2 regions of the Streptomyces sp. NBC_01077 genome follow, and region 1 is predicted to be linked to the other one. Evidence: riboswitches for the same ligand, from Rfam matches in the RefSeq annotation. Region 1 holds a riboswitch; the other holds the start of a gene.
What was found. A riboswitch is a leader RNA that binds a small molecule or an ion and turns the genes downstream of it on or off. The one in region 1 is predicted to bind ZMP and ZTP.

Region 1 (14,594 bases):
TGAGCGTCCACGTCGGGGCCGCCGTGCGACGCGCGACCGTCGCCCCCGGTACCGACACGGCGGCGGTGGAGACCGACGCGTACACGCCGATGGTCGCCGTCGACTCCGGCACGGCCGCCCGGGCCTGCGCACTGCTCGTGGACGGCGGCGAAGGCTGCACCGCGAGCCGGTGAACGCGTCCACCCGCACCCGGCGGCCGGAGTCGTACGGCCGAGCGACCCCGTCCGTGCGGCCGAGCGACCCCGTCCGTACGGCCGAACCACCCCGTCCGTACGGACGGGTGACCCATCCGTACGGACGGGTGGCCTCGGCCGCGCGGACGGGCGGCAGTGAGCCGGACCACAAGGGGGTGGGGATTCAGCGGGGCCCGGGTCGGATAGCCTGACCGCTGGATATCTCTTCATGTCGAGACACCGATCGATCAAGAGAGCTATCCCGCACCAGGGGCAGGGACCCCCACCGCCAGCTGTCTTACGGAGATCGCCATGACCCGCACTCCCGTGAATGTCACCGTGACCGGCGCGGCCGGCCAGATCGGCTACGCGCTGCTCTTCCGCATCGCCTCGGGCCACCTGCTCGGCGCGGACGTGCCGGTCAAGCTGCGCCTCCTCGAGATCCCGCAGGGCGTGAAGGCCGCCGAGGGCACCGCCATGGAGCTCGACGACTGCGCGTTCCCGCTGCTCAAGGGCATCGACATCTTCGACGACCCGAGCCAGGGCTTCGAGGGCGCCAACGTCGCGCTGCTCGTCGGTGCCCGCCCGCGTACCAAGGGCATGGAGCGCGGCGACCTGCTCGCCGCCAACGGCGGCATCTTCAAGCCGCAGGGCAAGGCCATCAACGACCACGCCGCGGACGACATCAAGGTCCTCGTCGTCGGCAACCCGGCCAACACCAACGCGCTGATCGCCCAGGCCGCCGCCCCGGACGTGCCGGCCGAGCGCTTCACCGCGATGACCCGTCTGGACCACAACCGCGCGCTCTCGCAGCTCGCCGCCAAGACCGGCGCCTCGGTCGAGGACATCAAGCGCCTCACCATCTGGGGCAACCACTCGGCGACCCAGTACCCGGACATCTTCCACGCGGAGATCGCCGGCAAGAACGCCGCCGAGGTCGTCGCCGACGAGGCGTGGCTGGCCGACACCTTCATCCCGACCGTCGCCAAGCGCGGCGCCGCGATCATCGAGGCCCGTGGCGCGTCCTCCGCCGCCTCGGCCGCGAACGCCGCCATCGACCACGTCCACACCTGGGTCAACGGCACCGCCGCGGGCGACTGGACCTCCATGGGCATCCCGTCCGACGGCTCGTACGGCGTGCCGGAGGGTCTCATCTCCTCCTTCCCCGTCACCACCAAGGACGGCAAGTACGAGATCGTCCAGGGCCTGGAGATCAACGAGTTCTCCCGTGCCCGCATCGACGCCTCCGTGGCGGAGCTCGCCGAGGAGCGCGACGCGGTGCGCGAGCTCGGCCTCATCTGAGACTGAGCCCCGGCTCCACCTGCTCGGCGCCCCCGGGCCGTACGACCGACCGTACGGCGTGGGGGCGCCGTTTTTCATGCCCGCACCGGGCTGCTTTTCCTGCCGACACGGAGCCCCCGCCTCCCCTATGCTGTCCCCCCGGTTCGCGGCCAAGCCGGCCGTAAACATGAGTAGTTACACACGATCGGGGGAGTTTTGGCACAGTCCTTCTTACCTCGGCAGCCGGGGCAGCCGCCCGGTGCGACCCCGCCGGCCGCCGACCCGCGCCGGCTGCCGGCCGCCAGCGAGGCGACCCGGCTGCTCTGCGCCGGCACCTATCTCGACGACGGATTCCGCGACGCGGTCATCGACCAGTTGTACGTCCACGAGGAGCGCTTCGCCGCCCCCTCCCTCGGCTACGACGCGAGCCGCGTCCTCGCGCACGCGCTCCGCGCCCGCCGCGTCGAGCTGGCCTGGGCCGCCGGCATCCTCGCCCTCTGGATCATCGCGATCCCGCTCACCAAGGGCCTGATCGTCCTCCTGATCGTGCCCTTCCTGGTCCTCGGCCTCGCCCGCTGGGTCCGGGGCCGGTCCGCCACCGCGCCAGTCTTCCGCCTCGTCCCCGCCTTCCTGCTGCGCTGGTACGGGCGGCTCATGCTCCTCCAGTCCGTCCTGCTGCTCCTCTTCCTCGCCCTCGGCGACGACGAGTCCGGCTGGGAGTTCCTCGGCGACACCGCCGAGGCCGGGGAGCTCGTCGGCCTCGCGGTCGAACTCGTCGCCCAGGAGATGTGGGGCATCGGCAGGCTGGAAGTGTGGATCACCATCGTCGTGCCGCTCCTCGTGGCCTGGGCGGTGGCCACCCAGCGCGGCCAGTTCGCCCGTGCGCTCACCGAGGAGCTGTCCCGGGAGCGCTTCCCCGACCAGGGATCCGACCCCGCCGAGCGGGCCGAGGGCGTACGGTTCCGCCGGCTGCGCGACCGGATCCGTACCGAACAGCACGCGCGGCTCGTGATGTACGGGGCCGACGACCCGTTCTGCGGCGCCGGTGAGCCGTACGAGCCCTGGTCGCTCTCCATCGAGCTGCGCCCCCGCAAGAACCTCGACGGCGGGGCGCCCGAACCGCTCGACAACAGCGCCATCATGCGGCACGTCGTCCCGCTCGTGGAGGCGCTCCGCGTGCCCTCCGCGCACGGCTCGCCCGCGATCCAGGCCGCCGTACGGGACCGGCTGCGCGACCTGGAGATCGACGAGGTCGTCTTCCTGCCGGTCGACGGACTGCCGGCCCGCACCGCCGCCCCGTACAGCCCGGAGGGCTTCGAGGCGCACCGTTCGGGCGCCATCGAGGAGGGCGGCGAGACCCGCCGGCACTTCCTGCGCGTCCGCGTCGGCGGCTGGGGCGAGGAGATCGTCACCACCGTCTTCGTCCGCGTCCACACCCAGGGCGGCATGCTGATGCTGGAGGTCGCCCCGCACGTCCTCCGGCCGGTGAAGCCGCTCTACCGGTACGCCGACCGGATCGCCCACCGCTACCGGCACAACCACCGCTTCGGCAGGGCCGTCTGGGCCCTCGGCCGGACCCCGCGTTCGGCGGGGCAGGCCCTGGTCACCCTCGGGCGTTCGGTCGGCCACGCCTGGCGGCTGCTCACCGAGGGACACGCCAACGCGCTGCCCGAGGGCCCCGAGGTCTCGGTCCGCGAGCTCGGCTCCGACGACGACGCCTCGCTCTTCCAGGAGATGGACGTCAGCCGCTATCTGAAGAGCGTCCAGGACCGGGTCGCGAACGGAGTGACGGTCGCGCTCCGCGAAGCGGGGTACGAGACCGCCGAGTTCGAGCAGAAGATCGTCCACGTCGCCGAGGGCGGCACGTTCATCGAGAACACCAAGGGCAACGTCACCGTCGGCCACCACAACACCGTCACCAGCAGGACCTTCACCAACGTGAGCACGGGAGGCACTCGTGGCTGAGGCCGGGAACACCACGGAGAACGGCACCGGGAACACCGCCGCGAACGGCTCCGGCGACACCCGGGCCGCCCGCGGCGGCATCCATGTCACCAACACCGGGGGCAACGTCACCATCGGCGACCACAACACCGTCACCAGCACGGTGCACGGGACCCCGCCGGCCCGCGACCCGCAGCAGGAGGAACTGCTCCAGGCCGTTCGCCGGCTCCGCACCGACCTGGGCGGGGTCGTCCCCACCGAGCAGACGGCCGCCCTGGACACCGAACTCTCCGACACCGAGGACGAGATCGAGGGCACGGGCCGGGCGGACGCCGGACGGCTCACCCGGCTGCGCCGCGCCCTCACGGACGCGGGCGCGGTGACCGGGATCCTCGCCTCGGGCGTGGCCGTCGGGCAGGCCGTCGGCGCCCTGCTCGGAGGGTGAGATGAGCGGCTACGGGGGCGGGGCCCGCTGGAACGACGAGACGCAGAGCTGGGAGACCGGCGCGGCGACGCCCGGTCCCGCAGGGGGAGTCGGGGACGGCCCTCTCGTACCCCTGCCGCCGCCGCCCCCGCCGCAGTACGCACCGGGAACGGTGCCGGGGTACGACCCCGGGCACGCGCCCGCGTACGTGCCGGAGACGGACGGCCGGCAGCACACCACGCCCGGCAGCGCCGCTCCGGAGGCCCGGCCACGCGCGCGTGCGGCCGCCGCGGCGGGCGTCGCCGTGGCGGTCCTCGCGGCGGGCTCCGTGGGCGGCTGGCTGCTCTGGGGCCGTGACGACGACGGGCAGAGCCCGGCGGCGAGCGGCCCCCCGGCCTCCGTCTCGGCCCCGGAGGAGGCCGACGGGACCACCGAGCCGACGTCAGGCCCGCCGTCGGACTCCCCGTCCGGTACGCCGTCGGACCCGGCCTCGCCCTCCGGCACGGCCACCCCCACGGACGGCGCGCCCCCGGCCGGTTACCGCGTCCTGGAGGACCTCAAGGGCTTCACCATCGCCGTCCCCGACGGCTGGGACCGTACGGAGTCCGACCAGGGCGTCTTCTACAACGCGCCCGACCGCCGCAGCCTGCTCCAGATCTTCGTGGTCGTCGAGGCCGGCCTGACGCCGTACGAGGCCCTGCGCGCGGCCTCCGAGGACGGCCGCGCCAACAAGCCCGGCTACCAGGAGATCAGCCTCGAACGGCTCACCGGCGAACCGGGCGTCCCGGCCGACTCCGCCGAGCTCGTGTACGCGTACGCCCGGGACGACGGCAGCCGCCGCAAGGTCGTCGACCGGGCCTTCACGGCCGCGGACGGCAACCACTACACGATCCTGGCCGCCGGTCCGGAGGGCGAGTGGCCGAAGCAGCGCGAATCCCTCCGCGTGGCACTGGAGTTCTTCCGGCCCGGCGCGCACTGAGCGGCGCCGGGGGCGGGGACCTAGGGGAGGACCCAGGGCTAGGGGATCCAGGGCTGGGGGACCCAGGCCCCGCGCCGCCGGGAGCGTCAGAGTGTCCCGCTCTCCCGGAGACTCGCCGCGAGCGCCGACAGGTCGTCCCCCGCGCGCAGGAGCAGCCCGTCGCCGAAGGTGATCCGGGTCGCGCCGAGCCGGCCGAGTTCGGCGAAGGACGGGCCGCCCTGGCCGGCCAGGGCGTTGAGCGGGAGGTCACCGAGGGCGGCGCGAAGGACCGGGAGGTCGGCGGGCGGGGCCGCGATCGGGTAGACGCAGTCCGCGCCGGCCTCCGCGTAGAGCCGGGCTCGCTCGATCGCGGCGTCGACCGGTTCGGGTGCCCGGCGGATGTACACGTCCACGCGCGCGTTGACGAAGAGCGCGGGCCCCGCCGCGGCCCGCACCTCCGCGAGCCACTCGGCGTGCGCCCGCGGGTCCGTGAGACCGCCGGCCGGGCCGGTGTCCTCCAGGTTCACGCCGACGGCACCCGACTCCCGTACGCGCTCCACCAGTTCGGCCGCCGACAGCCCGTAACCGCCCTCCAGGTCCGCCGTGACGGGGACGGAGACGGCGCGGACGATCCGGGCAACGGCGGCGAACATCTCCGCCGCCGGTGTCGCCCCGTCCTCGTACCCGAGGGAGGCGGCGATCCCGGCGCTCGGCGTCGCGAGCGCCGGGAAGCCGGCCGCCTCGAAGGCACGGGCGCTCACCGCGTCCCACGGACCCGGCAGCACCAGCGGATCGCCCGCGGTCCGGTCCCGGTGGAGGGCCCGCAGGGCCTCGGCCGTCGCGCCCCCGGCACCGCCCCCGGTCGCGCCCCCGGTGACGCTCACGCTCATGCTCCGCGGGGGGTGTAGTGGCCGGGCGTCATCCGGGTGCTGACGCCGATCCGGTTCCATGCGTTGATGACGACGATCGCGCTGATGACGCGGGCGAGTTCCGTCTCGTCGAAGTGCTCGGCGGCGCGGGCGTACACCTCGTCGGGGACGAAGCCGTCGGTGAGGACGGTGACGGACTCGGTCAGCGCGAGCGCGGCCAGCTCCCGCTCGGTGTAGAAGTGCCGCGACTCCTCCCAGGCGGAGAGCTGCACGATCCGCTCGACGGTCTCGCCCTCGGCCAGCGCGTCCTTGCTGTGCATGTCGATGCAGAAGGCGCAATGGTTGATCTGCGAGGCCCGGATCTTGATCAGGTGGTACAGGGTCGGGTCGATGTCCTTCGCCGCCGCCGTCTCCAGGCGCAGCATCGCCCGGTAGAACTCGGGGACGCGCTCGGCGAGGGGGAGGCGGGGGGCGTGCTCGTGGGCGTACTCGGCCGGCGCGGCCGTAGCGATCCCGGTGGTCTCAAGGATGTCCGTGTGCGTGGTCATGTCTTCAACCGTACGAGCCAGGTGGCACAGGAGTATGGTCCATTGCCATGGCGAACGAGTGGGCCACTTTCGGGGCCGATCTTCATCTTGAACTTCGCGGTCCGCGCCTGCGGGCCGGGCTCATGGACGCCCTGCGGGAGGCGGTGCGCAGCGGACGCCTCGAGGCGGGCACCCGGCTGCCGTCGTCCCGGTCGCTCGCCGCCGACCTCGGCATGGCCCGTAACACCGTCGCCGACGCCTACGCCGAACTCGTCGCCGAAGGTTGGCTGACGGCCCGGCAGGGCTCCGGCACCCGGGTCGCCCGCCGCGCCGAGCCTCGCGGCGCCGAGTCCCGCCACCCCGAGTCCCGCCGTGTCGAGCCCCGCCGTGCGGAGGCGGCGCGCCCGGCGGCGCGGCCTGCCGCCGCCTCTCCCGCGCTCTCCCCGCCCCGGCCCTCCGCGCCCGCGCACAACCTGAAGGCCGGCACCCCCGACCTGGCGTCCTTCCCGCGCGCCGAGTGGCTCAAGGCGTACCGGCGGGCGCTCACCGCCGCCCCGAACGAGGCCTTCGGGTACGGCGATCCGCGCGGCCGGATCGAACTGCGGACCGTCCTCGCCGAGTACCTCGCCCGTGCGCGGGGCGTGTACGCCCGGCCCGAACGGATCGTGGTCTGCGCGGGCTTCGTGCACGGACTGATGCTGATCGGGCAGGTGCTGCGGAGCCGGGGCGTCCGGGACGTCGCGGTCGAGTCGTACGGGCTCGGCCTGCACGCCGGTCTCCTCACCGGCGCGGGCCTGGGCACCCCGGTCCTGCCCTTCGACGAACGTGGCACCCGGGTCGAGGAGTTGTCGGATCCGGGCCATTCCGGAAGCCTCGGCTCGGTCGGGGCCGTCCTGATGACGGCCGCCCACCAGTTCCCGCTGGGCGGCGCCCTGCCCCCGGACCGGCGTGCGGCGGTCGTCGACTGGGCGCGCGCCTCGGGCGGCTTCGTCCTGGAGGACGACTACGACGGGGAGTTCCGCTACGACCGGCAGCCGGTGGGCGCGCTCCAGGGCCTCGATCCCGAGCGGGTCGTCCACCTCGGCACCGCGAGCAAGTCCCTCGCCCCCGGGCTCCGGATCGCGTGGATGGTGCTGCCGGAGAGCCTGGTCGGCGAGGTGGTGGCGGCGAAGGGGGTGGTGGACTGGGTGTCCAGCGCGCCGGACCAGCTGGCGTTCGCGGAGTTCCTGGGTTCGGGGGCGTACGACCGGCACGTACGGGCGATGCGGTTGCGCTACCGGCGGCGCCGCGACCAGCTGGTGGCGGCGGTGGCCGCGCACTCGCCGGAGACGCGGGTCAGCGGGATCGCGGCCGGTCTCCACGCCGTGCTCGCCCTGCCGCCCGGCACCGAGCAGGCCGTGCTCCGGGCCGCGGCCTGGAACGGGCTCGCCGTCCAGGGCGTCAACCAGTTCCGCCGCCCGACGGTGCCGGCGACCCTGGACGGCCTCGTCGTCGGCTACGGGACGCCGCCGGACAGCGCCTGGCAGAGCGCGCTGCAGGCCCTGTGCCGGGTGCTGCCGTAGGGGTCGTCCTGCTGACCGGGCCGGGCCGGCCGAGCGCCTGGGTCGTGTCCGGAAAGCCCGCCTGGCCCGGCGGGCAGACGGCGCTGCTTTCCGGACACGACCTAGGGGGTGTCCGGACCGGAGCCCTGGCCTTGGCCGGAGCCCTGGCCCCCGCCCGGACCCGTGCCCACGCCCGCCCCCGTGCCCGCGGTCACCGTCCGCCCGGTCTCGTCCACCTCCGGTGGCTCGCCGAAGCGGGCCAGGGTCAGGGAGCCCGCCACCGCGATCGCGAAGCCGAGGACCGCGAGCCAGCCGAACCCCTGCCGGGTGGTGTCGCCGAGCCAGGCCACCCCGATGATCGCGGGGCCGATCGTCTCGCCGAGCACCGCGCCCGCCGTCGCCGTGGTCACCGAGCCGCGCTGGAGCGCCGAGGTCAGCAGCAGGAACGCGGCCCCGCCGCCCACCAGGAGCGCGTACCAGACCGGGTCGGCGAAATCGATGCCGTCGATCAGCCGGACCGCCACCTCCACCACCCCGAAGCCGAAGCCCGCGCCGAGGCCGAGGACCAGGGCGCGCGGTCGCTGCGGCAGCCTGCCGCCGACCACGCCGAGCAGCAGCACCCCGAAGGCCGTCGCGAGCAGCGCCCAGCGCAGTGCGTCCGAGCCCTCCCGGTGGCCCTCCTTCCCGGAGGCGAGGGCGAGCAGCGCGAGCCCCGCGCAGACCACGGCGACGGCCGTCCACTCCACCCGGCTCAGCCGCACCCGCAGCACCCGGGAGGCGATGACCGCCGTGACCGCCAGGCTCGCGGCGAGGGCCGCGCCCACCACGTAGATGGGCAGGGTCCGCAGGGCCACGATCTGCAGGGCGAAGCCCAGCCCGTCCATGCCGAGGCCGGCGATGTACCGCCACTGCCGCAGGGCCCGCCCCATCAGCGCGATGTCGACGCCACCCCCGGTCCCTGGTGTCGCGGCGCGGGCGCCCATCGCCTGCAGAACCGAGGCCGCGCCGAAGCAGACGGACGAAGCGAGCGCACAAATCATCCCGAGTAGCACGAAATGACTCTAGGGCCTGTCCTGCGGATCATGGCCGGGGCCGCGGCCCCGATCCGCCGGACAGGCCCAGGCGTTGCGGCTGAAAATCACCGGCCTACACTGTGCGGTCGCGACAGACGTGAACGCGACAAGCGGGAACGGCGGCCGGTGTGACCGTAAGGGTCGCGCCCGCGAACGGGAGGGCGACGGACATGCGGAGGCTGAGGTCGAGCACGGTGGTGCTCGGCGGGATGGGTGTGCTCGCGGCGACGATCACCGCGTGCGGCTCCGAGCCGGACAAGCGGTGTGTCGACCCGCTGACCCGGGAGGAGCTGCCCCGCTACGAGTGCGAGAGCAGCGGCGGCGGTGGTGACGACGACGACAATGGCGGCACCACCCGTGGCTCGTACTACTACGGCGGTTCCCTACGCGACAAGCAGGTGAGCGGCGGCAGCTTCGACAAGAAGGCCGTCGACACCGGCGGCTTCGGCTGCTCCGGTTCCGGCGGCGGCTGAGAGAGGTCCGGCACATGCGACGGCACACCATCGAGCCGCGGCCCGGCTGGCAGGAGACGGTGGAGGAGCAGGGGCTCGTCTATCCGCTGACCCGCTACCCGGACGGTTCGCTGCGCCCGTACTGGCACGAGAGCGCGTACTACTCCTTCAGCCTGCCCGAGGTCGAGGCCCTCGAAGAGGTCGTCGACGAGCTGCACGCGATGTGCCTGGCGGCGGCCGCGCACATCGTCGAGCGGGACCGGTTCGCGGAGCTGGGGATCACCGATCCGAAGCTCGCGTCCCTGGTCGCCGAGTCATGGCGGCGCCGCGCCGAACTCCCCTCCCTCTACGGGCGGTTCGATCTGCGCTACGACGGCACCGGCCCGGCCAAGATGCTGGAGTACAACGCCGACACGCCCACCTCGCTCGTCGAGGCCGCGAGCCCGCAGTGGTTCTGGATGGAGGAACGGTTCCCCGGCGCCGACCAGTGGAACTCCCTCCACGAACGGCTCGTCGACGCGTGGAAGAAGCAGGCCCACCTGCTGCCTCCCGGCCCCCTCCACTTCGCGCACTCCGACGGCGACGAACTCGGCGAGGACCTGATGACGGTCGCGTATCTGCGCGAGACCGCCCAGCAAGCCGGGCTCGACACCGAGGCGCTCTCCGTCGAACGGATCGGCTGGGACCGGCTCTCGCGCCGCTTCGTGGACGACCGGCTCCGGTTCATCCGCAGCTGCTTCAAGCTCTACCCGTGGGAGTGGCTGACCACCGACCGCTTCGGCCGGCACGTCCTGGACACCCTCGACAACGGCGGCGGCACCGGGACGACCTGCTGGATCGAGCCCGCCTGGAAGATGCTGCTGTCCAACAAGGCGCTGCTCGCGATCCTGTGGGAGCTGTACCCGGGCCACCCCAACCTGCTGCCCGCCTACCTCGACGGACCGCGCGAGCTCGCCACGACCGCGGGCTGGGTCGCCAAGCCGCTGCTCGGCCGCGAGGGCGCGGGCGTCACCCTGCACGAGGCCGGTACGGAGCCGTTCGTACGGGACGGGGAGCCCTGCTGCTACCAGGAGCTGGCCCCGCTGCCGGACTTCGACGGCAACCGGGTGGTGCTCGGCGCGTGGGTCGTCGAGGACGAGGCGGCGGGGCTCGGGATCCGGGAGTCGACGGGCCTCGTCACCGACGAGTACGCCCGCTTCCTCCCGCACGTGATCCTGTAGGGCCGGCTACTCCGGGATGTACTCCCTGAGCGGCGCGGGCTTCAGGCCGGCGGCCTCGGCCGCGGCGAGGGCCCGCTCCAGGTCCTGCTCCAGGGTCTCGTTGAAGTGCAGCAGGATGATGTCGCCGGCCTTGAGGGCCGGCGTCGGCGGGGTCCACTGGCCCCAGGTGGTGAGGTCGTACGTCCACGCCACCAGCGCCTTCGCCCCGCAGGCGCGGGCCGTGGTCCGGGTGGTCGCGTCGTACACGCCGTACGGCGGGCGCAGCAGCCGCGGACCGTCGCCGAACTGGGCCAGGTGCTGGTCGCGTGCCCCGCAGACCTCCGCCTTCTGGCCGGCGGCGTCGAGCGTGGTCAGGTCCGGGTGGTTGACGGTGTGGTTCTCGACGCGGGAACGGCCCTGGTTCAGCAGGGTGTGGAAGTAGCCGGAGTCGTACGAGTAGGCGCCGGGGAGCAGGAAGAGCGAGGCGGGCACCCGGCGGTCGAGCAGCAGCTTCGCCGCGGCGGGGTCGTGGAACCAGCCGTCGTCGATGGTGATGAAGACGACGGGGTCGGTGGTCTCGACGTGCGAGACCACCGGGACGGGCTCGGACCAGGCCGCCCTCGGGGCGGCGTGCGCGGGTCCCGTGACCGCGCCGAGGAGCGCGAGGGGGACGAGGGCGGCGAGCGCGGCACGCACGGCGTGACGCAGACGGAGTCTCGGCATGGCGGCATCATTGGCCTAGACCAACTGCCCTGTCAATGGTCCGAGTTGTCCCGCGCCGGCCCACGGCCGCCGCCCCTTCAAGCGGACTCCGTCACTCCTCCGACAGCACGCCCCTCAGCTGCTCCAGACCCCAGTCCAGGTCCTCCTTCGAGATGACCAGCGGCGGCGCGATCCGGATCGTCGAACCGTGGGTGTCCTTCACCAGGACACCCCGCTCCATCAGCTTCTCCGAGATCTCCCGGCCCGTGCCGCGCGAGGGCGCGATGTCCACCCCGGCCCAGAGTCCGCGCCCGCGCACCGCCTCCACCGCACCGCCGCCCACCAGCAGCCCCAGCTCCGCGTGCAGGTGCTCGCCCAGCTCCGCCGCCCGCTCCTGGAACTCGCCCGTCCGCAGCATCGCGATCACCTCCAGGGCCACCGCACAGGCCAGCGGGTTCCCGCCGAACGTCGACCCGTGCTCACCCGGCCGGAACACCCCGAGCACCTCCCGGTCGGCGACCACCGCCGACACCGGCACCACACCGCCGCCCAGCGCCTTCCCCAGGATGTACACGTCCGGCACCACACCCTCGTGCTCGCACGCGAACGTCCGGCCCGTCCGGCCCAGACCCGACTGGATCTCGTCCGCCATGAACAGCACGTTCCGCCGGCGCGTCAGCGCCCGCACCCCCGCCAGATAGCCGGCCGGCGGCACCAGGACCCCCGCCTCGCCCTGGATCGGTTCCAGCAGCACCGCCACCGTGTTCTCGGTGACCGCCGCCTCCATCGCCGTCAGATCCCCGTACGGCACGATCTCGAACCCCGGCGTGTACGGACCGAAGTGGTCCCGGGCCTCGTGGTCCGTGGAGAAGCTGACGATCGTCGTCGTCCTGCCGTGGAAGTTGTTCGCCGCGACCACGATCTTCGCGTGCCCGTCCGGCACGCCCTTCACCTCGTACCCCCACTTCCGGGCGGTCTTCACGGCCGTCTCGACCGCCTCCGCGCCGGTGTTCATCGGCAGCACCGCCTCCTTGCCGCACAGCTCGGCGAGCCGGGTGCAGAACTCGGCGAACCGGTCGTGGTGGAACGCGCGCGAGGTCAGCGTCACCCGCTCCAGCTGGGCCTTCGCCGCGTCGATCAGGCGCCGGTTGCCGTGCCCGAAGTTGAGCGCCGAGTATCCGGCGAGCATGTCGAGATAGCGGCGCCCCTCGACATCGGTCATCCAGGCGCCGTCCGCCGAAGCGACGACGACCGGCAGGGGGTGGTAGTTGTGAGCGCTGTGCGCCTCTGCCGAAGCGATCGCGTCTTGTGTGCTCGACACGGGATCTCCGTTCGTCCTGCGGCTCGGGGATGACCCCGACGAGGGGGTGTGGCCCCTGTTTCTATCGTCGCTCGGATGCCGGACCGGGAAACCTCGCGCGCGGCGCGCCCTTTGCGGGTGTCTTGTCGGTCAGACCCCGCTCCCCGATCCGGCCTGACCGACAAGACACCCGCTACTCTGAAAACACGCACGGCGACTGGCGCACGGGGAAGCGACCCCGGGGGAGTCGTGCGCGGCAGACCACACGAGACGCCGCCCGCCTGGGCGTCACGGGACCGAAGTCCCGCGTGGCGCCGCGCCTCTCACGCAGTGCCCCGGGATCCGCCGTCGCCCGGAGGACACCACCATGACCGTCCCGCAGCACCAGTACCAGCACCCCGCACTCGCCGCCGCCGACCCCGAGCTCGCCGCCCTCGTCGGCGCCGAGGAACGCCTCCAGGCCGAGACCCTGCGCCTCATCCCGAGCGAGAACTACGTCTCCGCCGCCGTCCTCGAAGCCTCCGGCACCGTCCTCCAGAACAAGTACAGCGAGGGCTACCCCGGCCGCCGCTACTACGAGGGCCAGCAGAACATCGACCAGGTCGAGACCCTCGCCGTCGAGCGCGCCAAGGCCGTCTTCGGCGTCGACCACGCCAACGTCCAGCCCTACTCCGGCTCCCCGGCCAACCTCGCCGTCTACCTCGCCTTCGCCGAGCCCGGCGACACCGTCATGGGCATGGCCCTGCCCATGGGCGGCCACCTCACCCACGGCTGGGGCGTCTCCGCCACCGGCAAGTGGTTCCGCGGCGTCCAGTACGGCGTCCGCCAGGACACGGGTCTCGTCGACTTCGACGAGGTCCGCGAGCTGGCCCTCAAGGAACGCCCCAAGGTGATCTTCTGCGGCGGCACCGCGCTGCCCCGCACGATCGACTTCGCCGCCTTCGGCGAGATCGCCCGTGAGTCCGGTGCAGTGCTCGTCGCCGACGTCGCCCACATCGCCGGCCTCATCGCGGGCGGCGCCCACCCGTCCCCGGTCCCGTACGTGGACGTCATCTCCACGACCACCCACAAGACCCTCCGCGGCCCGCGCGGCGCCATGCTCATGTCCCGCGAGGAGCACGCCAAGGCCCTCGACAAGGCCGTCTTCCCCGGCCTCCAGGGCGGCCCGCACAACCAGACCACCGCGGCCATCGCCGTCGCTCTCCGCGAGGCCTCCCAGCCCTCCTTCCGCGACTACGCCCACGCCGTCGTCGCCAACGCCAAGGCCCTCGCCGAGGCGCTCCTCGCCCGTGGCTTCGACCTCGTCTCCGGCGGCACCGACAACCACCTGATCCTGATGGACCTCACCCCCAAGCAGGTCCCCGGCAAGATCGCCGCGAAGGCCCTCGACCGGGCGGGCATCGTCGTCAACTACAACACCGTCCCCTACGACCCCCGGAAGCCGTTCGACCCCTCGGGCATCCGCATCGGCACCCCTTCCCTCACCTCCCGAGGCCTCACCACGGAGCACATGACCCAGGTCGCCGACTGGATCGACCGCGGTGTCGCCGCCGCCGGCACGGGCGACGAGCAGGCCCTCGCCACGATCCGTGCGGAGGTCGCCGACCTGCTGACCGCCTTCCCGGCCCCCGGCCTCCCGGTCTGACCCACGCGATCCGCGCGGCCCTCAGTCGACCGACTCCGCCGCCCGGCGGGCCTCCTCGCGGTCCGGTATGCCCTCCAGGCGGAAGGTGAGCGCGCCCCCGTTCCTCGTCCAGAGGAGCGTGGGGCCCGCCGTGCGGACCTCATGGGTCCAGGCCGAGCCCGTCCCGTCCGTCATCGGGAACGTCAGCAGGTGCGGGGCCGCGAACCAGTAGCCCTGCGCGCCGTCCGGGAGATCGACCCACTCGGGCTGCGTCCGCACCTGCTTGGCGAAGCCGATGTCCAGCCGGGCCGGGAACTCGTCCAGCCGGACGGTCCGCCCCCCGTCGCGCCAGCACAGGCTGATCACCGCCCGGCCCCGCTCGGCCGACCCCGTCACCGCCACCGCGTCCGGCGCGCCGAGCGCCTTCGGTATCAGCGGCTCGAAGCCCGCGAGCCGCCCCGCCTCCGCCGCCGGCACCGGTTCCGGGCACCCCGGCACCGCACCGCCGGCCGGGACGTGACGCCCGT
Region 2 (14,594 bases), 2.9 Mb from region 1:
CACCAGCGTCGGATCGACTCCACCGCGAACGCGGCGGTGTCGTGGTCGGTGCCGACATTGACCCAGCCGGTGTTGGCCGCCAGGTCGTAGACGCCATAAGGGATGGCCTTGCCCAGCAGCGGATCGGCGAAGTCGTGGACGCGGACCGGCACCGGTTCGCCTGTGGGCCGCCAGGAACGGCCATGGTTGTGGAAGTCGCCGACCAGCTCTTTCTTCTTGGTGTCCACGCTGATCACCGGCTGGCCGGCATCCTGGTGATCACGTGCCTGCTCGTTGAGATACCGGAACTGGGCATCCCGGTCGGCATGCTGGCTGCCCTCGAGTGTCTTGGCATTGGCCTGCAGCCGGAACCCCTCCTGCCGCAGCAGACCGGCGACGGTGTCCGCACCGACCCGGTGACCCTGACGGGTCAGCTCGGCCGCCAGCGTGCGGGTCGACTTCGTCGTCCACCGCAACGGCGACATCGGATCACCACGTTCGTCCGGCTCGACCAGGCTCAGCAGGGCACCCCGCAGTCCAGGGTCGAGGTCCGCGACGCGTTTGCGTCCGCCGCCCGGCCGCCGCACCCGCCCGGTCAGGAACTGGCCTGTCTCCAGGTCGGACATGCCCTTGCGAACCGTCGTCCCGCTCACCCCGGCCGCCCGGGCCACGGCCCGAATGCCGCCATGGCCCAGTCCTCGGGCCTCCGCGGCCATCAGCAGCCGCCGCTGTCGTTCGTCCAGGTGTGGGAACAACACCGCGAACTTCACGGCAAGTTGATCACGAGTCTCGTCCGGGATGCGCATACGACACCAACGAGCCCGAGCTCTGAAAGCAACACCTTGATGATCGGCAGACCCTAAGGGCTGTCCCGTAAACGCTGGCCGGACGCGCCCTTGTGAGAGCCGGGATACCCGCGAGCCTCCGACACGGCAGTTGTGGCAGCCTGCTGACATGCCATGGGAGCTGCGAGAACACGCAGGCCGTCACTACGCCGTCCTGTTCCACTACGCCTTGCCCGACGATGCCTGGGCTGTGGAGCTGAGCGAGGCTGTGCCCGCGTCGGTCATGGGGGCCGAGAACCCCGCCTGAAGCAGTGGAATGATCACGCAGTGAATGGTGTGATCACGGCGTCGGAGTCTTGCTGGATAACCCCGTTCTCCGGGCTGAGCCCGCGTGCCATCGGGAAGCTGGTGAAGGTGCTGCGTCGCGCGGGTGCGGACGCGGTCCGCAAGGGCCGGCCGTGGAGTCTTCCGCTGGAGGATCGGGCCCTGCTTGTCGTGGCGTACTGGCGAACGAACCTGACCATGAGGCGGCTCGCGTTGTTGTTCGGGGTGTCGAAGTCGGCGGCGGACCGCATCATCGACCACCTCGGGCCGATGTTCGCGCTCCAGTCCCGTAAGCGGTTCGCGAACGACGCCGTGCTCATCGTGGACGGCACCTTGGTCCCCACCCGTGACCACGCCATCGCCGAGCGGTCGAAGGACTATCGGTACTCCACCAACCACCAGGTCGTCATCGACGCCGACATACGGCTGGTCGTCGTGGTCGGCCGGCCGCTCGCTGGGAACCGCAACGACTGCAAGGCGTGGGAGGAGTCCGGGGCCAAGGCCGCCGTCGGCAAGACGCTCACGATCGCCGACGGCGGCTACCCGGGCACCGGACTGGTCATCCCGTACCGCCGCGAGCGCGGTCAGACCGAACTCCGCGGCTGGAAAGAGGAGCACAACAAGTCCCACAAGCAGGTCCGGGCCCGCGTCGAGCACGTCTTCGCCCGGATGAAGACCTGGAAGATCCTCCGAGACTGCCTCTTGAAGGGCGCTGGCGTCCACCACGCCGTACTCGGCATCGCGCGGATGCACAACCTCGCCCTCGCCGGATAGATCAACGGGCTTGACCGCGATCGACCATGTCCGAGGCGGCTCGGAGATCATTTACGGGACAGCCCTGAGGATGCGGTCTGTCGGCGCCTGAGACCGATCAGGCCGTCGGGGGAGCGGAAGAATGCCATCCACTTATTCCATCAGGTGCTCGAATCTCGGCGCAGTCCCGCACGGCGACCGTACTTCAGTAGGTGGCCCGGCTGCGGTGGGCAGCAGGGCACCCAGCGAGACGGTCATGTCCTGTAACGTCGCACGCCCCACTGGCGCCGACCCAGGGAGCATTTACGGTACAGCCATCAAGGCGCCTCCCCCTTGGCGATGACGATGTCTCCGTTACGGGTGTGAATCCTCACGGCATGGTCACTTGTGTCGTCTTTCGTGACATCCATTGTGATGTCACCCTTCTTGGCGGCCGTGTCGACTGCGTACGTCGCCTCCGGCAGGCCGAGCCGAACGTCGCCGTCCTGGCTTCGCACATCGACGAGGTCAGGTGCGGAGACGAAGTTCAGCTCGTTGTCGCCGTTCCGTGAGGCGACGGTGACCGACCTTGCGGAGATCCTGTCGCCTTCGATGGTTCCATCGCGGCCTTCCAGATCCAGATGGGGCCCGCTGAGGTCCGACAACCGCATGTCGCCGGCTTTGGCCGAGAAGTCTGCGGTGAAGCCCGTGGCTTCAACAAGACCCTTGTCGTTCTCGGCAGTGATCGCGACGTCGCGCGGTACCTTCACGGTGTACTTCGCGCCGCAGTTGACGGAGAGGCCCGTGCAGTCCAGCGAGAGCGTGAGAACGCCCCCTTCGAGCTTCCATCCGGATTCTATTTCGCCGCCAACTTTCGTACCGCTGACCTGCCGCGTCACCCGAACGCCCTTGACATCGGCGGCTACGAGTTCCAGGTCGGCGGAGTCGGACTTCACGGTCAGGCTGTCCCCACTGAAATCAAACATTTTCGATTCCACGACTGTGTTCGCCGGGGCACCGTCCGGACCGCATCCCGTGGCTGCGACAGTGAGGATCGCGACACCCCCGAGGACGAGCACAGCGTGAGGCCTAATTCCCATTGATTCATTCCTTCATAGTTCTGGACATGCAGGTGACGCATGCCGTTCATGGTGGTGGTTGGTTCAAAGGCCGCGATCGCATCGGTGGCGAGTTCGTTCCGTGGCGTCAGCAGGCAACCTGAATACCGGGCGGGGGATTCTGCTGTCGCGGCGACCGGTACGGACGTCGCCCTGCTTCACGAGCGCAGAGCCCGGGCTGCGACCGTGCGCGACACACGGGCGGCTTGGAGAGCCAGAGCGAGGCAGGTGGTCACAAGCGTCACGCCGGCGAGCACGCCGAGAGTCGCCCAGGGGAGGCCGTCCAGAACCCGGACGACGCTGATCTTGGCGCCCACGGCGATAGTGGCACTCGTCACCGCGATGGAGATCGCACCGAAGATGATCGCCGTCCCCGCGTAGATCACTCCCTCATAGATCGTTGATCGGGTGACCACGCCCGGTCGCGCACCGGCGACCGCCACGATGGCGGAATCACGTGTGCGTTCCCGCCCGACCAGAGCGATCACAGCAAGGCCGCCGACCCAGGACACGACGAAGACCCAGCCCAGCACGACCAGGACATCGTCCAGCCCGGCGGCGCTTCCGGGCATGACGTTCCCCATGACCATGAAGAGTCCGACGAACGACAAGGAGAGGGCGAAGGGCAGCACCGTGGCGACGCTTCTCGCCGCGCGGGTGCGGCACGATTGCACGGCAAGGTGCCAGGCGACACCGCGCGAGGGCAGGAGCGCGGTCCAGAACCTCATCAGAGGTGTGAGCACCCACGGCCCCATCAGCAGCAACAGGCAGATGAGAAAGAGGTCGCCGGCGAAAGCGAAGGCCGTCCGCTGTGCGATCCCGCCTTCGAGTTCGAGTCCCAGCCCGGGAATCCACATCCCGACCACACCGGCGAGGAGGCAGAGGGCGAGAACGCTGCGCGTGACGCCGGGCCGCGCCGGTGGATCGGAGAGGTCTCGGAACGCGCGCATCTCCGGTGTCTTGGCGGCGCGGCGCGTGACTCCCCAGCCGCCGAGCAGACACGGAACCACTCCGGACAGCACGCTCGCCCCGACGTGCCAGAGCTGGAATCCGGCCGTGGCTCCGTGCAGGTCGAGTCCCGTGGTCGTCCACTGTGAGAGCGTGGTGCTCGCGACAAGAGGGGCCAGCGGTACTGCCAGCGCGCCGGCTGCAGTGCCGAGCACGATCAGTTCCGTGCGCAGAATGGATCTGATGCGATTGCGCGGGATCCCGAGGATCGCCCACAGGGCGTGATCGCGTCGCTGGGTCGTCAAGGTCAGTCCGACGGTGGATGCGACGATGCCCACGGCGGCAAGCACGGTGAAGAAGACGATGTTGCCGCCGAGTGCGATCGACGCGGAGACCATCCGCGCATCACCCGCCGCCCGCGCTGCCGAGACGGCGGTGAACATGGCGATGACCGAGCCCGCTGCGCATGCCGCACCGACCATTGCGCACAGGAACGTCCACAACCACATGGACGCCTGCATCCGAATGTCCGACAGGACAAGTCGCATCACGACGCCTGCTCACCCGCTTCGTCCTCCGACTGCGCCGCGAGGACGGCATCGCTCACCGCGTGGGAGTCGCCACCAGGAATGACGGCGTGCACTCGCCCGGACCCCAGCACCACGACCTGGTCAGCACGTGCGGCCGCATGAGGATCGTGTGTGACCATGAGGACCGTGGTTCCCTGCGCGGGAAGTGCCTGCAGCCAATCGAGCACGACGTGACCCGACTTGAGGTCGAGCGCGCCGGTCGGCTCGTCGGCGAAGACGATCCGCGGCTGATTCGCGACGACCCGGGCCACCGCGACGCGCTGGCGTTCCCCTCCGGAGAGCCGGTCGGGGCGCCGCCGCGCGTGCTGGGCGATACCGAGCCTGTCCTCGACCGTCAGCGAGCTGACGAGGTTGTACTCCTGGAAGATGAATCCGACGTTCTCACTGCGGAATGCGGCCTGCTTGCGAGGGGGGAGCGACAGGACATCCGTTCCCAGGACCTCGATGGAACCCGCGGTCGCTTGCTCCAGACCAGCCATGCAGAGCAGGAGCGTCGACTTGCCCGACCCGGAGGGGCCGACGATGGCGGTCAGCCGGCCTTCGGGAATGTCCAGGTCGATATCGTGCAGGACGCGCGTCGTCTCGCGTCGACGGCCCGGGACGGGGAAGTCCATATGTAGGCCGCGCAAACGGATGCACGGCACGGAAGCGGCAGCTGAGATAGGCATGCATCGAGCTAAGCAGGGCGCGGCGGGAGCCACACGGGTGTCTGCACTGCTTGAAGGTAGACCTAGGTCTACCTTTTGCGCGATCCGCAGTATGCGACAATGGCGGGCATGGCGCAGATTCGTATTGCCCGGAGGGTGCTGACGGAATGCATCGCGGCAATGGCTTTTCCGATTCTGCTGCTTTCCATTCTCGTCGCGCCGGTCTCGGCCCCGGTGGTGGCGGAGACGGACCGTTCGAGAGCCCGGTGGTGCGGCGTCGAGACGATGCCCCTGAAACCCTCGGACCACAGCTGGGCAAAGTGGGTGGTACTCCGGCTGCGTTCACGGTCGATGTGGCGCACCGACCTCCCGGTTTTCGTGACCGCCGTACTCCTGTCCGCACTGTCACTGCTGGTGGCCTTCTTCGGATTCATCGGCGCTGCCGCGTTGGTGTTCTCCCCCGTCTTCTGGCTCTTCGGTATCGCTGCGCAGGTCGGTCCATTCACCCCTGAATCCGTTGGGGAAACCCTCCTGGCGATGCCCGCAGGCATCGTTCTCGGCGCGGTCACCACTACCGTACTGACCGGCACATCATTTCTTCGCGACTTTCTCCTGCGCGCCTTCTCCAGAAACCGGGACCCGGATCTGCTCGCGAAACTGGAGGAGCTCCGGACCAGTAGGGCTTCGCTGACAGCGGCCTTCGAATTCGAGCGACAACGCATCGAACGCGATCTGCACGACGGCGCCCAACAGGAACTCGTCGCCGTCGTCATGCGTCTCGGGATGCTGGAAGCCACGGCCACGGCCACGGCCGCAGCCGCCGACCAGGAACGAATCGTGCGGCTGGCACGGCAGGCCCAGGCTCACGCGGAGCGCGCACTCGAACGGCTGAGGGACACGGTGCGCGACATCCATCCCCGTGAACTGAGCGACCTCGGTCTCATCGCCGCCGTCCGAGAGCTGGCCGCACGATCACCTTTGCGGGTCGAACTGACCAGCACCGGCGATGACGCCCAGCTTTCGTCACCGACTGCGACCGCCGTATACTTCACGGTGTCCGAAGCCCTGACGAACATCTCGAAACACGCAGGTGTGGGAAACGCTCGGATCGACCTACGATGCGCGACGACAGACGTACACGTGCGTGTGCACGACGATGGTGTCGGCGGTGCGAGAATCGACACGGGCTCCGGGCTCGCCGGACTGCGCGAGCGAATGCGAAGCGTCGGCGGGAATCTCGAAATTCTCAGCCCACCGGGTGGCGGGACGCTGGTTGTAGCGTCCGCTCCCAGCCAACCCCCATGGTGATAAATTGAAGCAGGACGTTCCCCGGGGAGGGGGGTCATGAGAATTGTTCTGGCAGATGACAGCGTGCTGATAAGGGCCGGCATCCGGGAAATCTTGACCTCCCACGCTCATGATGTCATCCGCGAATGCGAGGACGCCGACGAACTGGTTGCCGCAGTCGACGAGCTGGTGCATGCCGGAGCCGCCCCGAACATGGTGATCACGGATGTCCGCATGCCCCCCAAAAACACCGACGACGGACTGCGTGCCGCGATCGATCTGCGCTCCCGTCACCGGGACCTGCCGGTGTTGGTTCTCTCCGCCTACGTCACGGGCCCCTATGTGAGGGAGCTTCTGAACGGCCCGGGTGCCGACGGAGCCGTCGGATACCTGCTCAAGGAGAAAGTGGGCAGAGTCGCCGACTTCCTGCGAGCTGTCGAGACGGTCTCCGCAGGTGGCGTCGTGATCGACCCCGAGGTTGTTCGCCACGTCACCCGCGCGGACTCGCCACAGGGGCCGCTTGCCCGGCTCACCGCTCGGGAAAGGGAAGTGCTCGCCCACATGGCCGAAGGGCACTCCAACGCAGAAATCGCGACGGAGCTGTTTCTTTCCGGCGCTGCCGTGAGTAAGCATGTGGCGAACGTTTTCGTGAAGCTCGGCATGCCTCCCGACGAGGACAATCGGCGCGTCAAGGCCATTCTGGCCTGGTTCGAATACAATTGAGGATTGGCCCCGGGCACCGTCCAGCAGCGCCCACAGCTCCGTGAGCCTTGATTTGGTGCCGCAGGTTTTGGGAGCGCTCTCAACACGTGTCGGCCCCAGAATCCTGTTCCCTACGAGCTCGTAACACGATCTTGTTGAAGCCTCCCGGTCGGCCGTGACCGGATCGAGCAGTCCATGGAGGAGTGGGGCCGCGTCAGCCGGGGCGAGGCGTCTGGGGGGGGGTCCGTGACTGGTCCGGAAGAGCTGGTCAGGAGCGGGATACCGGTGGGATGAACTGGGAGTTTCGGCGCAAACGAGACCCCTTTCTCGGCAAGGCGAACGAGAGGCGCCTGACGGGCAAAAGCCCAGGTCAGGCGCCTCTTTTCGTGCCGCTAGAAGAAGCCGAGCTTCTTCGGCGAGTACGACACGAGAAGATTTTTCGTCTGCTGGTAGTGGTCCAGCATCATGCGGTGGGTCTCGCGGCCGATGCCCGACTGCTTGTAGCCGCCGAAGGCCGCGTGGGCCGGGTACGCGTGGTAGCAGTTGGTCCAGACGCGGCCCGCCTGGATGGCGCGGCCCGCGCGGTAGGCGGTGTTCGTGTCGCGGGTCCAGACGCCGGCGCCGAGGCCGTACAGGGTGTCGTTGGCCGTGCTGATCGCGTCGTCGAAGTCCGTGAAGGACGTCACCGCCACCACCGGGCCGAAGATCTCCTCCTGGAAGACCCGCATGCGGTTGTCGCCCTCGAAGATGGTCGGCTGGACGTAGTACCCGCCCGCCAGTTCGCCGCCGTGCTCGACGATGTGACCACCCGTCAGGATCTTCGCGCCCTCCTTCTGTCCGATCTCCAGGTACGAGGCGATCTTGCGGAGTTGGTCGGCCGAGGCCTGGGCGCCGATCATCGTGTCCGTGTCCAGGGGATGGCCCGGGACGATCTTCTCCGTACGGGCTACCGCCGCCTCCAGGAACTCGCCGTAGTGGCCCCGCTGGACGAGGGCGCGCGAGGGGCAGGTACAGACCTCGCCCTGGTTGAGGGCGAACATCGTGAAGCCCTCGAGGGCCTTGTCTCGGAAGTCGTCGTCCGCCGCCCACACGTCGTCGAAGAAGATGTTCGGGGACTTGCCGCCGAGTTCGAGGGTGACCGGCTTGAGGTTCTCGGAGGCGTAGCCCATGATCAGGCGGCCCGTCGACGTCTCACCGGTGAAGGCGATCTTGGCGACGCGCGGCGAGGACGCGAGCGGCTTGCCGGCCTCCTCACCGAAGCCGTTGACGACGTTAAGGACGCCCGGCGGCAGCAGGTCCGCGACGAGGCTCAGCCAGAAGTGCACCGAGGCCGGGGTCTGTTCGGCCGGCTTGAGGATCACCGCGTTGCCCGCGGCGAGCGCCGGCGCCAGCTTCCAGACCGCCATCAGGATCGGGAAGTTCCACGGGATGATCTGGGCGACGACCCCCAGCGGCTCGTGGAAGTGGTACGCGACGGTGTCGTCGTCGATCTCGCTCAGCGCACCCTCCTGGGCCCGCAGCGCCCCCGCGAAGTAGCGGAAGTGGTCGATCGCGAGCGGGATGTCGGCGGCCAGCGTCTCCCGGACCGGCTTGCCGTTGTCCCAGCTCTCCGCGACCGCGAGCGCCTCCAGACTGCTCTCCATCCGGTCCGCGATCCGCAGCAGGACGGCCGCGCGCTCCGCCGGCGCCGTCCGCCCCCACGCCGGGGCCGCCGCGTGCGCCGCGTCCAGCGCGCGTTCCACGTCCTCGGCGGTGCCGCGCGCGACCTCCGTGAAGGGGCGGCCGTCGATCGGGCTGGGATTCTCGAAGTAGCGGCCGAGCGCCGGAGCGACGTACGCGCCTCCGATCCAGTGGTCGTAGCGGGCCTCGTACGACATGAGCGCGCCCTCGGTACCGGGTGCGGCGTAACGGGTCATGGGTATGGCCTCCCTGCGACGGCCGGTCGTCCCTGACCGGCGCTCACCGGCGAGTGTGCGGACCCAGACGTTGCAAGACCGTTGCACCGGCGGACAGTTCCGCCTCCAGGGAGTCGAGACGCGCGCGTACGGGCGCGAGTCGGGAGGCCGGAACCGCCGCGCACAGCGCCCGCCAGACCACCAGGTCGTCCTCGCCCCACACGCTGTACGCCCAGTCCGCGAGCAGCCCGGGGTCGCCCCGCTCGACCAGCGCCGCCCGCAGCCGGTCCGCGAGACGCTCACGGAGCCGCACGACCCCGGGAGCGAGGGAGGCCGGAAGCAGCGGGCCCGCGTACTCCCCGGCCGCCGCCGCGACCGCCCCCGAGGCAAGCCGCCGGTCCACCGCCGCGAAGTCCGCGTCCACCCCACCCGCCAGCCGGTACGGGCGCGAACGCAGCAGATCCGGACCCAGCAGCGCCCGGAGCCGGGACAACTCCGCCCGCAGCGTCACCGGAGTGACCGACTCGTTCTCGTAGAGGAGTGTGAGGAGTTCCTCGCCGCCGATCCCTTCCGGACGATGCGCGAGCAGCACCAGGATCTCGCTGTGGCGGCGGCTCAGCCGGACCCGCCGATCCCCGGTCGAGAGCAGGGCCTCGTCGCGGCCCAGCGCCGAGAGGCTGAGCCTGCCCGCCTCCGGGACCGGCCCGAGAAGGGCCAGCTGCGACTCGGCCGCCCGCGCCACCGCCTGCACGAATCCGAGACTGTGCGGGTGTGCGAGCCGCCTCCCGCCCGTGATGTCGACCGCGCCGAGCACCCGTCCGCTGCGCGGATCGTGCACAGGTGCGGCGGCGCAGGTCCACGCACGCACCGGGTGCCGGAAGTGCTCGGCGGCGACCACCTGCACGGGCCGGTCGACGGCGAGGGCCGTCCCGGGCGCGTTGGTTCCGGCTGCCGCCTCCGACCAGCGGGCCCCGGCCACGAAGTTCATCCCCCGCGCCTTGCGCAGCGTGGCCGGGTGCCCCTCGACCCACAGCATCCGCCCGGCGGCGTCGCAGACCGCGAGGAGATGCTCCCCGTCCGTCGCGTACGCCCCCATCAGCTCCCGGATCACCGGCATCGCCGACGCCAGCGGATGGCCGTCCCGGTACGCGGCGAGCTCGTCCTCGTCCAGCTCCACCCGGGCAGCCCCGTCCGGACTCACGTGCGCGCGTGCGGAACGCCGCCAGGACGCGGCGACCAGCGGCCGGACGTGCCCGGAGGATCCGGGGGGCGCCTCACCGGGGCTGAGGGTCTCCCTCTGGCGCCCGAGGCTCGCATCCCCGGGTCGATGACCGAGGCTCGTATCCCCGGGGCGGCGGCCGAGGCTCCTGTCCCCGGGGCAGTGGCCGAGGGGCGCATCCCCGTGGCCCGGGTCCGTCGCGGAGGAAGCCGCGGCGGTCGCCTCCCCGCCGCCGTGGGGCGTCTCGGCCGCCGCCTCCGCCCGTCCGGCCATCCACGTATCGCTCAACTCGGCCTCCTCGTCGAGGTCGTCCGGCCCGTCGGGGCTCATCGTGATGCGCGGAGGCGCCGCCGACAAGCGCCCCGGCACCCGGTCATATGCACCCTGTCCGGGACCGGCCCCCGACCGCTCACGTACAGTAGGGCTCGGGCCGTGACTGGCGCTCGAGGTGGATCACCACCGGGGAGCGGCCCGGCGAGAGCGTGCTCCACCGGCGCGACCGTACCGATGCCGTGCGCCTGGGCGAATCACCTGTCAGAGACGACGCCCAGGAGTTGCCATGTCCACCAGCACCGCCACCCTCATGGACGGCACTGCCCTCGCCCGCCGTACGGTCGAGGAGACCGCCGCCCGTGCCGCCGAGATCACCCGTCGCACCGGCGTCACCCCGTGTCTCGCGACCGTCCTGGTCGGCGCCGACCCGGCCTCCGTGACGTACGTGAAGATGAAGCAGAACCGCTGCGCGAAGGCCGGAATCCGCTCCAAGCACGTCGAGCTGCCCGCCGCCACGACGACCGAGGAGCTCGTCGCCGCGATCACCGCGCTCTCCGAGGACCCCGAGGTCCACGGCATCCTCCTCCAGCACCCGGTCGGCCCGCACATCGACGAGCGCGTCGCCTTCGAGGCCATCGCCCCGGAGAAGGACGTCGACGGCGTCACCATGGCCTCCTTCGCCGCCATGGGCTTCGGTCTGCCCGGCTTCGTCTCCTGCACGCCCGGCGGCATCATGCGCCTCCTCGACGCGTACGACGTCGACCCCCGGGGCAAGCGCGCCGTCGTCGTCGGCCGCAGCGCGATCCTCGGGAAGCCGGCCGGTCTGCTCCTGCTCGGCCGCGACGCCACCGTCACCTACTGCCACTCCCGCACCGAGGACCTCTCCTCCGTCGTCCGCGAGGCCGACATCCTCGTGGCCGCGGTCGGTAGGCCGAACTTCATCAAGGGCGCGGACATCAAGCCCGGCGCCGTCGTCGTCGACGCCGGCTACAACCCGGGCAACGTCGGCGACGTCGACTTCGCGTCGGCCGCCGAGCGCGCCTCCCTGATCACCCCGGTCCCCGGCGGTGTCGGCCCCATGACCATCGCCGTTCTCCTCGCCCAGACGGTCGAGGGCGCGGAGCGCCAGCTCGGCCTGTAGGCACGGTTCGTGACGGGGCGGCGGCAGCGGTGGCGGGCGGGGCCGCGGTCGATGACGGTCACGTTTCTGTACAGGCCGCGCAGGGCGCCCCTAAAAGGGTGGCTGCGGAGCCGCCGACCGGCGAACCTTGACCTTGTGCCACACCCGTCGACCGCCACCCCGCCGCCGGACCGCCGGCCGGGCGAACCCGCCCCGCCCGGTGAGCCCGGACATTTCGATGCGGCCGACCCGCACACGGGGTCCGATGCGAGCCCTGTGACGCACCCTGCCGCGCCTGCGCGATCCGGTTCCGAGTCCGGTTGGTCGCCCCGGCTCGTCCGGCTCGGCGCGCCCCGGCCCGGACCGGCAGCCCGGCGCGCCCAGTGGTTCGGCGTGCCGCTCGTCCCGCTGCTCGTGGCCGCGCTCGTGGCGACCGCTTTCGTGGCAGCCAGGGGTGGCACCGAGCAGAGCCTGTCCACGGCCGACAGGCCGGGCGGCGACCCGGCCGGCGTGCCGTCGCCCTCCATCACCGGCGACGGCCGGGCCGAGGCCACCCCGCCGGCCGGCGGAGGACCGAACGACACGCGCGCGGGCGACACCGGGGCAGTCGGCGGTCGCACCGCCGACACGCCGACAGCCGGTGCGACCTCGGACGGCCCGCCGACGCGTACCGCGTCGCCCCTCCGGTCCGTTCCCCCAGGGGGGAACACGTCCCCGACGCCCTCCGGCACCGGGAAAAGCACCGCAACCCCCCGGCCGACCGGCTCCGTGAGGGGAGGGGGTGGATCCATCCGGCCGGTCTCGTTCGAAGCACTGCGCGTGGGCGACTGCTTCGACATCGACCGCGGCGCGCCGGGCACCGCGCTCCGGCGCTCCTGCGACACGCCGCACAACGCCGAACTCGTCGCCAGGCTCCGCCTCACCGGACTCCTCGCCACGGACACGGCGGTCCGTGAGGCGGCGACGTTGCTCTGCCGCGAACCGCTGCGCCGCAAGGCCGCGCGGCAAGCGCTCGGCACGCGCTGGACCACTTTCGTCCAGTACCCGTACCGGACGAGCTACCTTCTCGGCTCGGACACCGTCGCCTGCAGCCTGGCCGCCCCCTCCGCCGGCGGCGGCACCCTCAGCCACCGGCTCCAGTAGGGCCGGCGGCGAAGGCCGTCGCCAGCGCGGTCGCCGGATCGCGGTCCGGCGGTCCGGCGGGGGACCAGCGGGCACCGGACTTCAGGTACGGCCACCAGCGCCCGTCCTCCCCGAGCCGCAGCTGCGCCTCCGCGCCCACCACCGTCCACCGCGTGCCACCCGCCCGCCGCAGCACCGGCCGCTCGTCGTCCTCCCAGGCCTCCGCGAGCCGGGCGCCCGCCCGGGCGAGCGCCTCGGCGTCCGGAGTCCACTCCTCCTCCAGTACGGCCAGCGCGGCGGCACCTCCGAACCGCCACGCGCGCGTGGCCAGGTCCATCTCCGCCCGCGTCCGGCCCGAGCCGGCGGTGAGCCGCGCGGCGATCCAGGGCGCGGGGGAGTCCGCCGCGAGCCGTACAGCATCCTGAGCGACCGTCAGCGGGCGCGCCGGCGCGCCGCAGACCGACGCGCCGCCGACCGCCGTGCCGAGCACAGCCCCGACGCCCGGCTTGCCGCCGACCGCCGCCCCGCCGACCGCCGTGCCGTCGGCCACCGCCCCGGCGTCGAGCGCCTCGATCAGCATCCGGTGCGCGCGGCCCGCCGCGTCCGACGCGAGGAACTCCAGGGCTGCCGGCTCGACGCCCGGCTGCGGTTCCGTCTCCGTGTCGAGCGACGGCGTTCGGCCCGGCGCGTCCGGAGCGACCGGAGGCGCGGGCAGCGGCGGTACGAGAAACCCCGCCGCGTAGGCCTCCTCGGCCGACACGCCGGGCATCCCGCCGGCCCCTTCGGAGGCGTCCATGTCCGGTGTGTCGTCCGCGCCCCGGCCGTCCCGGCCGCCGCGCGCGGCACGTGAGGCGCTGCGTGTCTGCAGCTGGTCCAGGAGAGTGCGCTCGCCGCGCCCCCGCATGAGCAGCAGGACGAAGGGATCCTCGTCGAGCAGACGAGCCACCTGGTAGCAGAGCGCGGTGGTGTGTGGACAGTGGTCCCAGGCCTCGCAGCCGCACTTCGGATCGAGATCGCCGATTCCCGGCAGCAGGTCGAGCCCGGCCGCCGCCGCGTCCTCGACCAGGTGCGGCGGCATCTCGCGGTCGAGGAGCGCGGCGATGTGCCCCGCGCTGTCCACCGCGAGGTCCAGGAGCCGCTCCCACTCCTCCTCCGAGAACTCCCGCACCAGGACGTCGCTCCGGTACGCCGTGCCGTCACGGTCCTTGACCACCGCCGTGATGCGCCCGGGCCGTACCGACACGGCGCCCACCGCCCCCGCCCGCGCGTGCCGGCGTCCCTCTTTGAGCTGCCGGCCGTCGAGCGCCGTGTCCTCCAGGGCCTTGAGCCATGCCCGGCCCCACCAGGTCCGGGTGAAGGCCGCGCCCTGCGTGGCCGGCAGCGCCGCGAACGTCCGCTCGTCGGCCCCGTGTCCGTATCCGCTCATCGTCCGTCCCCTCGCAGTCGCACAAGCTCCGCCAGCTCGGCATCGGTCAGTTCGGTCAGCTCCGGCGGGGTGTCGCCGCCCGCCCCGAGGACGGTGTCCGCCAGCTCCCGCTTGCGGTCGAGCATGGTGGCGATCCGGTCCTCGATCGTCCCCTCGGCGATCAGACGATGGACCTGAACCGGCCGGTTCTGTCCGATCCGGTACGCGCGGTCGGTCGCCTGCGCCTCCACGGCCGGGTTCCACCAGCGGTCGTAGTGCACGACGTGTTCCGCACGGGTGAGGTTGAGCCCCGTGCCGGCGGCCTTCAGGGAGAGGAGGAAGACGGGGACCTCGCCGTTCTGGAAACGGGCGACCATCGCCTCGCGCTCGGCGACGGGTGTCCCGCCGTGCAGGAACTGCGTCCGCACCCCCCGCGCCGCGAGGTGGG

Region 2: another riboswitch for ZMP and ZTP. It lies ahead of OG462_RS39355 (bifunctional 5,10-methylenetetrahydrofolate dehydrogenase/5,10-methenyltetrahydrofolate cyclohydrolase); the one in region 1 lies ahead of glyA (serine hydroxymethyltransferase).

Annotation. Positions count from the first base shown of each region.
Region 1 covers NZ_CP108669.1:5,910,915-5,925,508, forward strand. The annotation lists gene OG462_RS26860 (DUF2690 domain-containing protein) at 1-173, shown strand, start outside; gene OG462_RS26865 (malate dehydrogenase) at 486-1,475, shown strand; gene OG462_RS26870 (hypothetical protein) at 1,671-3,419, shown strand; gene OG462_RS26875 (hypothetical protein) at 3,412-3,843, shown strand; gene OG462_RS26880 (serine/arginine repetitive matrix protein 2) at 3,845-4,801, shown strand; gene OG462_RS26885 (isocitrate lyase/phosphoenolpyruvate mutase family protein) at 4,888-5,664, opposite strand; gene OG462_RS26890 (carboxymuconolactone decarboxylase family protein) at 5,667-6,197, opposite strand; gene OG462_RS26895 (PLP-dependent aminotransferase family protein) at 6,245-7,738, shown strand; gene OG462_RS26900 (hypothetical protein) at 7,840-8,769, opposite strand; gene OG462_RS26905 (hypothetical protein) at 8,961-9,263, shown strand; gene OG462_RS26910 (glutathionylspermidine synthase family protein) at 9,278-10,462, shown strand; gene OG462_RS26915 (polysaccharide deacetylase family protein) at 10,469-11,164, opposite strand; gene rocD (ornithine--oxo-acid transaminase) at 11,256-12,464, opposite strand; ZMP/ZTP riboswitch at 12,647-12,737, shown strand; gene glyA (serine hydroxymethyltransferase) at 12,811-14,088, shown strand; gene OG462_RS26930 (hypothetical protein) at 14,110-14,594, opposite strand, start outside.
Region 2 covers NZ_CP108669.1:8,780,634-8,795,227, forward strand. The annotation lists gene OG462_RS39305 (ISAzo13 family transposase) at 1-785, opposite strand, end outside; gene OG462_RS39310 (hypothetical protein) at 934-1,071, shown strand; gene OG462_RS39315 (transposase) at 1,092-1,862, shown strand; gene OG462_RS39320 (DUF4097 family beta strand repeat-containing protein) at 2,159-2,806, opposite strand; gene OG462_RS39325 (FtsX-like permease family protein) at 3,097-4,434, opposite strand; gene OG462_RS39330 (ABC transporter ATP-binding protein) at 4,434-5,090, opposite strand; gene OG462_RS39335 (sensor histidine kinase) at 5,253-6,431, shown strand; gene OG462_RS39340 (response regulator transcription factor) at 6,468-7,133, shown strand; gene OG462_RS39345 (aldehyde dehydrogenase family protein) at 7,505-9,028, opposite strand; gene OG462_RS39350 (GAF domain-containing protein) at 9,072-10,556, opposite strand; ZMP/ZTP riboswitch at 10,649-10,757, shown strand; gene OG462_RS39355 (bifunctional 5,10-methylenetetrahydrofolate dehydrogenase/5,10-methenyltetrahydrofolate cyclohydrolase) at 10,786-11,640, shown strand; gene OG462_RS39360 (hypothetical protein) at 11,896-12,762, shown strand; gene OG462_RS39365 (SWF or SNF family helicase) at 12,743-14,167, opposite strand; gene OG462_RS39370 (DEAD/DEAH box helicase) at 14,164-14,594, opposite strand, start outside.